2 regions of the Pseudomonas sp. Cab53 genome follow, and region 2 is predicted to be linked to the other one. Evidence: riboswitches for the same ligand, from Rfam matches in the RefSeq annotation. Region 2 holds a riboswitch; the other holds the start of a gene.
The links. A riboswitch is a leader RNA that binds a small molecule or an ion and turns the genes downstream of it on or off. The one in region 2 is predicted to bind cobalamin.
Positions count from the first base shown of each region.

Region 1: linked by a shared signal. The riboswitch ahead of cobO (cob(I)yrinic acid a,c-diamide adenosyltransferase) and the one ahead of cobW (cobalamin biosynthesis protein CobW) in region 2 are both predicted to bind cobalamin.

Region 1 is NZ_AP021902.1:4,658,523-4,662,697, forward strand. It holds gene cbiB (adenosylcobinamide-phosphate synthase CbiB) at 1-18, opposite strand, end outside; gene bluB (5,6-dimethylbenzimidazole synthase) at 15-665, opposite strand; gene KI241_RS20260 (cobyrinate a,c-diamide synthase) at 662-2,053, opposite strand; gene cobO (cob(I)yrinic acid a,c-diamide adenosyltransferase) at 2,050-2,676, opposite strand; cobalamin riboswitch at 2,758-2,995, opposite strand; gene KI241_RS20270 (hypothetical protein) at 3,145-3,729, shown strand; gene KI241_RS20275 (sorbosone dehydrogenase family protein) at 3,797-4,175, shown strand, end outside.
Region 2 is NZ_AP021902.1:3,920,163-3,924,337, reverse strand. It holds gene KI241_RS17035 (cobalamin biosynthesis protein) at 1-325, opposite strand, end outside; gene KI241_RS17030 (CbtA family protein) at 322-1,017, opposite strand; gene KI241_RS17025 (CbtB-domain containing protein) at 1,029-1,217, opposite strand; cobalamin riboswitch at 1,322-1,543, opposite strand; cobalamin riboswitch at 1,741-1,956, shown strand; gene cobW (cobalamin biosynthesis protein CobW) at 2,054-3,118, shown strand; gene cobN (cobaltochelatase subunit CobN) at 3,122-4,175, shown strand, end outside.

The DNA.
Region 1 (4,175 bases), 740 kb from region 2:
GAGCAACGCCACGCTCATGGGCTCACTCCCCAACGGTTTTCATACAGCAGTTCATTCAGCGGACGCGGCTGCGCCCAGCCTTCGAGGGCGAGCATCGGCGCCGGATAAAACCCCTCGACCGGGCCCAGGCAGAGGATCGCCAGCGGCTTGGCGCCGGCGGGCAAGCCCAGCAGATCGGCCAGGGCCTGGGGCTCAAACAGCGACACCCAGCCCATCCCCAGCCCTTCGGCGCGGGAGGCCAACCACAGATTCTGGATCGCGCAGGACAGCGAGGCCAGGTCCATTTCCGGCAAGGTCCGGCGACCGAAGATGTGCCGCTCGCGGTCGTCCATCAACGCTGCCACCAACACTTCGGCGCAATCGTTGATGCCTTCGACCTTGAGTTTCATGAATGCATCGCTGCGCTCGCCCAGGGCCTCGGCGGTGCGCACGCGCTCCTGCTCCACCAGCCGATGGATGTCGCGGCGCAAGGCGCGGTCGCTGATGCGGATGAAGCGCCAGGGTTGCATCAGGCCGACGCTGGGCGCCTGGTGCGCAGCCTCCAGCAAGCGGCGCAACAAGGCCGGCTCGACCGTGCCGCCGCTGAAATGGCGCATGTCGCGGCGCTCGGCGATGGCGCGGTAGACAGCGTCGCGTTCGGCCTGGGAGAAAGCGGTGTCGGTCATGGGCTCTTCGCGAGCAAGCCCGCTCCCACAGGGGTCAGGTGTTCAAATGTGGGAGCGGGCTTGCTCGCGAAGGCGGCCTCAAGATCAGGCGCAAACAACGCGGCAATCGCCCGCGGATTGGACGGAAAATAAAAATGCACATAGGAAGCCGTCATCCGTCCTTGCCGGAAAACCGCTTCCGCGCCACGCCCGCCATTGGGACTGTGCCCCCGGGCAATCGGCGCAAGCTCGGTGCTGGTCAACGAATGATGATAAGTGTGCCCGCGCAAGGTGCCTTCCGGCAGCTCCACCGATTGCAGCGCCAGGGCCGCCAGGCGTTTTTGCATCTGCGCTTCGCCGGCCAGCAAGCCCAGCAGTTCAGCGCGGGTGCCGTCGACGTCGGTCAAGCAATCCAGCAGATACAGCATGCCACCGCACTCCGCGAGCAATGGCTTGCCGGCTGAATGATGAGCCCGGATCGCCGCCAGCATCGCGGCATTTTCAGCCAACGCAACGTGGTGCAGCTCGGGGTAACCGCCGGGCAAGTAAAGGCTGTCAGCCTCAGGCAGCTCGGTGTCATGAATCGGCGAAAAGAAGTGCAGTTTCGCGCCCATGGCCCGCAACAGGTCCAGGCTCGCGCCGTAGGTGAACGCAAACGCTTCGTCCCGGGCCACAGCGATGCGCACGCCGTCGAGCCAGGGCTCGGGGTTGATGACTTCAGGCGCGGCGAACTCGACGGCGGGCGGCAACGCGACCTCGCAACTGCCGGCCAGGGCATCGGCGGCGGCATCGAGGCGCAGGTCGAGGTCATTCAATTCGCTGGCCTGGACCAGACCGAGGTGGCGGCTGGGTAACTCGATGCCGGTTTCCCGCGAGAGCGCCCCGTACCAACGCAGGCCTTCGGTCAAGCTGCCTTCGAGCAACTGCGCGTGGCGCAAGGTGCCGACACGGTTGGCCAGCACTCCGGCGAATGGCAGGTCCGGCTGGTAGCGCGCCAAGCCCAGGGCCAGGGCGCCGAACGTCTGGGCCATGGCCGTGCCGTCGATGACCGCCAGCACCGGCACGCCGAAATGCCGCGCCAGGTCGGCACTGGACGGGGTGCCGTCGAACAAACCCATCACCCCTTCGATCAGAATCAGGTCCGCCTCGGCGGCGGCTTCCCATAGCAGTCGCCGGCTTTCCTGCTCGCCGACCATCCACATATCCAACTGGTAGACCGGCGCGCCGCTGGCACGCTCGAGGATCATCGGGTCGAGGAAGTCCGGGCCGCACTTGAAGACGCGCACCTTGCGCCCTCGATTGCGATGCAGGCGCGCCAGGGCGGCGGTGACGGTGGTCTTGCCTTGGCCCGAAGCGGGGGCCGCGATCAGCACCGCCGGACAATGGCGGCTCAGGGCGACATCACTCACAGTTCGACGCCCTTCTGCGCCTTGATCCCGGCCTGGAACGCATGCTTGATCATGCCCATCTCGGTCACGGTATCGGCCAGCTCGATCATCTCAGGCTTGGCGCCGCGTCCGGTCACTACGACATGCTGCATCGGCGGACGCGCCTGCAAATCACTGAGCACCTGATCGAGGTCGAGGTAACCGTGCTTGAGGGCGATGTTCAACTCGTCGAGCACCACCAGGCCGATGGCCGGATCGCTGAGCAATTGCCGCGAGACGGCCCAGGCCGCTTCGGCGGCGGCGATGTCGCGCTGGCGGTCCTGGGTTTCCCAGGTGAAGCCTTCGCCCATGACGTGAAAGCGCACCTGCTCGGGGCAACGGCGGAAAAACAGTTCCTCGCCGGTGCTGTTGCGCCCCTTGATGAACTGCACCACGCCGCATTGCATGCCGTGGCCCATGGCCCGGGCCAGCATGCCGAACGCCGAGCTGCTCTTGCCCTTGCCGTTGCCGGTCAGCACCAGCAGCAGGCCGCATTCATTCGGCGAGTTGGCGATGCGTTCGTCGATCACCGCCTTCTTGCGCAGCATGCGCGCCAGGTGGCGCTCGTCGCGATCGGGCGCGTCAATGTGGGGGGAACCGGACATGGGGGAAGCCTCCGTTGGGATGGAATAACGGCGGGCAGGCACGAAAAAGGACGGCAACAAAGCCTGGCATCGCCCACCGTGACGCCGTTGGATGAATCAGGCCGGTCTCCGGGCTCATGAGTGGCGTGTGCCGGGCTGCGCGCCTTCCCATGGCTAGGCTATGTAACTATTTCGTACACATCCTAGGACACAGTGGCTTGTGGGCAACCTTGACTCATTTACCGTTGCGGGGGCAGCGCCGGGTTCGTGTGCACTCACCGGCTTCCCTGTTTCACTCTGTCGGCCATGGCCACAAAGCACCTGAAACAAGCGGCGAAGGTTAGAGGGTTGGGGGTGGAGCGTCAATTAAAGCTGGTTCACCGGCCATTGGCCCGGATCAATAAAGTGACGCCAATCTTGTGTCAGGCTGCAGCAAGTGATATCAAATAGACATTACCCCGATATCACAAGAATAAGAGGGCAAAATGTATGCAAGGCATGATCATCAGCAATCCGAAGCTGGAATTCCTGCGCCCGATGCTGGAGCGCTGGTTTGACTGCATCGACCGCTACAACGCCCTGCGCGGCGATAACGACACGCCCTACTGGCACGATGAAAAGGCCAACCTCGGATTGCTGTCGGCCGCGGCTTGGATGGCCGAGATGGTCACGCTGCAAGACACCCCCACCCGCAAGCAGAACGAAGAAGGCGAACGCAACGCCAGCGCCGATCTGTTCATTGCCAGCAGCGAGGAGCGCGCCTTCATCCAGGCCACCCAGCGCTGGCCCAAGGTCAGCCACCTGAACCTGACCCAGCCTCTGGCCGAAATCACCAGCGATGCCAAGCGCATCAGCTATGCCAGCGACTTGAAGCTCGGCTGCCTGTTCGTGGCGCCGCAAAAAGCCCAGCAGAGCGCCACGCCGGAAGAATTGCAGGACATGCTCGACGACCTGCAGAAGGAAAACACCTGCGCCGTGGCCTGGTACTTCCCCTACGCCTATCGCAAGTTGCGCAACGAGAGCGGCCATTACCATCCGGGCATTGCCGTGCTGTTCAAGCAGGCCCACGGCTGATGGGTTGAACCATACGGGCATCTACGCTTCTCTATGAATAACCACATGCATTCATAGGGAAGCCAGCATGCTCAAGCCACCCCATTTACTGATCCTCGCCCTTGCCGTCGGGCTCGCCGCCTGTGGCGAGTCTTCTACCTTGCAGGTGTCCGACGGCACCGGCCCGGCGCCGAAACTGCCCGAGCCGAACAAGACCCTGATTCCCACCGTCAACATCGCCGAAGCCATCGGCTGGCCACAGGGTGCCAAGCCGACCGCGGCCCCGGGCCTGCAAGTGGGCGCATTCGCCCAAGGGCTGGACCATCCGCGCTGGCTCTACGTCCTGCCCAATGGCGATGTGCTGGTGGCCGAGACCAACGCCCCGCCCAAACCGGATGACGCCAAGGGCATCCGTGGCTGGGTGATGAAGAAGGTCATGGGCCGCGCCGGTGCCGGGGTGCCCAGCC
Region 2 (4,175 bases):
CCAGGGCGGCGCTTTCGGCGATGCCGTAGCAGCCGGTCCGTTCGAAGGCGATGTCGGAGCGGTGGCTGAGACGGTCCTGATAACCGGCCAACTGCTCGGCACTGAAGCACACCAGCGGCAGCGCCAGATGCTCGGCCAGCTCCAGCAGGCCCGCTTCGTTCTGCTTGAGGTCGATACTGGCCAGGGCCTGCACGTGATCAAGGTCGATGCCGTGGGCTTGCAGGGTTTGCTCCAGCAAGGCGCGCAACGCGCTGGCCGGACAACCACGCTGGCAGCCCAGGCCGATCACCAGGGTCGGCGCAGCCTGGGAAGAGCGGCTGTTCATGCCTCGTGGTGGGCTTGGCCGTCACGGCGGAACAGCCAGGCGCTGATCAGGCCCAGGGCCAGCCAGAACGCCACGTTGGTCAGCTGCGAGGCGATCTTGAACTGGGTTTCAAGGGCTTCGGGTGCCAGCATCGAATGGACCTCCGGTTGCGGTGCGCCAATGACGTGGGGCACCAGCAGGGTTGCCACGCCCAGCAGCTTGAGCAGCCAGTGCCGGCCGAAGGCGATCAGGGCGATGCCCACCGCGGTGGACGCGGCGGTGCCAATCCACCACATCTGCCGCTGGGCCAGGTCAGCCGCCGCCGTGCCGGGCAACTCCGGCGGCAAGCCGAGTGTCGGTGCCAGGACGAACGTGGCGTAGCCGGCCAGCCCCCAGAGCAGGCCCTGGGCGGTGCGGGTCGGTGCGCGCAAGGTGTACAAGCCGGCCAGCATCAGCGCAAAGCCCACCGCAACCACCAGGTTGCCGCCCGTGGTGGACAGCACGCGCTGCCAGCCGTCTTCCGGCTCCCAGGCTTCGGTGTCATGGGTATGGGCGACCCCGGCCGCGTGCTCGTGGACTTCGGCCGCGGGGGCTTTTTCATAGGTCTCGGCCTGGAGAATCAGCGGCGATACCCAGAAACTTTGCAGGAGGGTCAGCAGCAGGGCGGCCAGCAATCCACTGAAACCGGCGGTCTGGGCGATACGCTTGATCATGTCGTCAGGTCTCAATGGCACGGAAAGGCGGCGCTGTGGCGGGTGTCGTGGGCAGCGTTGTGCACCGCTTCGATGTGAGAGAACCCGGCGAAATAGACCAGCCCGGCACCCAGGATCGAGGCGAGGATCGCCGCGCTCAGGCGCTGGCTCAGGGTGGTGGTGCTGCTGGCGGTACGAACGGTGCTGCTGATGGTCGACATGGCGCTTCCCTCTGTTCTTGTCTCGTCCAGTGGGTAAATCGAGCGCAATGAAAACCCGGGCGCAGGTCGCCAGGGTTCGAACAGCGCCCGCCCACCGCGGGTTTGTTGATGCTTGAGTCATGGGCCGGTCTCCGGGCTCGCGAGGGGCAGGGCTGGGCCTTGCCGGCAAGCGTCACCTTCCCATGCCATGGGCACAGTGGTTAAGACGCTTCGCTCGCTTACCGTTGCGGGGGCAGCACCGGACTGACGTGGCCTTGAAGTAAAGCACACGATTCACCGGTTTCCCGTTTCACCCTGTGAAGGGCACCCGTAACTAGGCGCACAGGAGAGCATGGGCGGGGGCGGGCGTCAATGTACAAGGGCAGACGAGCGGGCTGTTGTGGCGAGGGAGCCTGCTCCCGCTGGGCAGCGCAGCGGCCCCCGGCTCTTTTCGGTCGCTGCGCAACCGAGCGGGAGCAAGCTCCCTCGCCACAACAGCATCCTGCATCTTGCTCTCGGAGATTGACCCGCCTGCACACCCTGCGTAGCCTTGCGCCTTCGAGGTTCTTCGGTTCGCGCCGAAGCTAAGAAGGGAACGCGGTCCAAGCCGCGGCTGCCCCCGCAACTGTGAACGGTGACGTTCCTGCCGGGCCACTGTGCATGTGCACGGGAAGGCGCAGGAATTGCCTGCCCAGGCTTTGTCAAAGCCGGGCCGGCCCCGCCGTCAGCCAGGAGACCTGCCTCGAGACAGATTCTCACTACAACCGGGCGGGGTGATCCGGTGGCGAAATCTTCCGCGCACCCCTGTGCCTGCGGTTGTCGTCCCGTTTGCCCGCCACCTTGCCAAAGGGCATCCGATGAAAACACTGGCCAAACTTCCCGTCACCATCGTCACCGGTTTCCTCGGCTCGGGTAAAACCACGTTGCTGCGGCACATGCTCGACAATGCCCAGGGCCGCCGCATCGCGGTGATCGTCAATGAATTCGGCGAACTGGGCATCGACGGTGAGATCCTCAAGCAGTGCTCCATCGGTTGCACCGAAGAAGAAGCCAACGGCCGCGTCTACGAGCTGGCCAACGGCTGCCTGTGCTGCACGGTGCAGGAAGAGTTCTTCCCGGTGATGCGTGAGTTGGTGGCCCGGCGTGGCGACCTCGACCACATCCTCATCGAAACCTCCGGCCTGGCCTTGCCCAAGCCGTTGGTCCAGGCTTTCCAGTGGCCGGAAATCCGCAGCGCCTGCACCGTCGACGCGGTCATCACCGTGGTCGACAGCCCTGCCGTGGCGGCCGGCACTTTCGCTGCGTTCCCCGACCAGGTGGACGCCATGCGCAAACTCGATCCGAACCTGGACCACGAATCGCCGCTGCACGAACTGTTCGCCGATCAACTGGCGAGCGCCGACCTGGTGATCCTCAACAAGGCCGACCTGATCAGCCCCGAAGACCTGGCGAAAGTCCGTCTGGAAGTGGCCGAGGAGTTGCCGCCGGCGGTCAAGGTCATCGAAGCCAGCAGCGGCCGCCTGCCACTGGACGTGTTGATCGGCCTGGGCGCCGGCTCCGAAGAACACATCGACGCTCGCCACAGCCATCACGACCATCACCATGATGGCGACGAAGATGACCATGATCACGACGCTTTCGACTCCATCTCCATCGAACTGCCCCAGGCTGACGAGAGCCTGTTGCTGGACGCGCTCACTCAACTGGTGGTGCAACATGGCGTGCTGCGGGTCAAGGGTTTCGCGGCCATCCCGAACAAGCCGATGCGCTTGCTGGTCCAGGGTGTCGGCACGCGTTTCGACAAGCATTTCGATCGCCAATGGGGCGCCGATGAAGCGCGGGTCACCCGCCTGGTGCTGATCGGCCAGGCGCTGGACGCCGGTCTGCTCGAAGTGCAGCTGCGCGCCGCCCTCAGCGTCTAAGCCATGCACCTGCTCAGGACCCAGCCGGGCGGCTTTGTAGCGGACGACAACATTGCCGACCTGGGGCAAACCCCCGCCGAGCTGGTGATCCTGTGCAGCGGCGACTCCAGCCTGGCGCTGCTGGCCGAAGCGGCGCGGCAGTTGCCGGACGACTACCCGCCGTTTCGCCTTGCCAACCCGATGCAGGTGCAGAACCACGCCTCGGTAGACCTGTATTTCGACGACGTGCTGCGCCACGCCAAGGTCATCCTGCTGTCGCTGCACGGCGGCATCGGCTATTGGCGCTACGGCATTGAACGGCTGATGGAATTGGCTGGGCGCGGGGTGACGTTGATCCTGGTGCCGGGTGACGATCGGCCTGACCCGGAGCTGAGTGACCTCAGCAACGTGCCCTTCGAGGGGCGCGACCGGCTCTGGCAGTTCTTGCGTCAGGGTGGCCTGGGCAATGCCCTGAATCTGTTCTACAACCTGGCCAGCCAATGGTTCGGTCGCGATTACCGGTGGGGCGAGCCGCAGGCCCTGCCGCGCACGGCGATCTATCATCCGCAAAAGACCAACGCCAGCCTTGGCGATTGGCAAGCCGATTGGCAGGCCGGCCAGCCGGTAGCGGCCCTGCTGTTTTATCGCTCGCACCTGCAAGCGGCGAACACCGCCTTCATCGACGTATTCTGCCAGCGCCTGCAAGCCGCGGGGCTCAACCCGTTGCCCATGGCCGTCGCAAGCCTCAAGGAGCCGGCCTGCCTGGCGCAGGTCGAGGATTGGCTGGATGAGGTCGAGGCGGGGGTGATCCTCAACACCACCGGATTCGCCCAATCCAGTCCGGAAGCGCCTCACTTGCGGCCGTTTCGCCGCGACATTCCGGTGATCCAGGCGATCTGCGCCCAGGACAACGAACCCGGCTGGCGTGCCAGCGAGCAAGGCCTGGGGCCGCGGGACCTGGCGATGCACATTGCCTTGCCGGAGCTGGACGGGCGAATCATCAGCCGGCCCATCAGTTTCAAGGACCTGGCCTGGCGCAGCGAGCGCAGCCAGAGCGATGTGGTCTGCTACCGAGCCG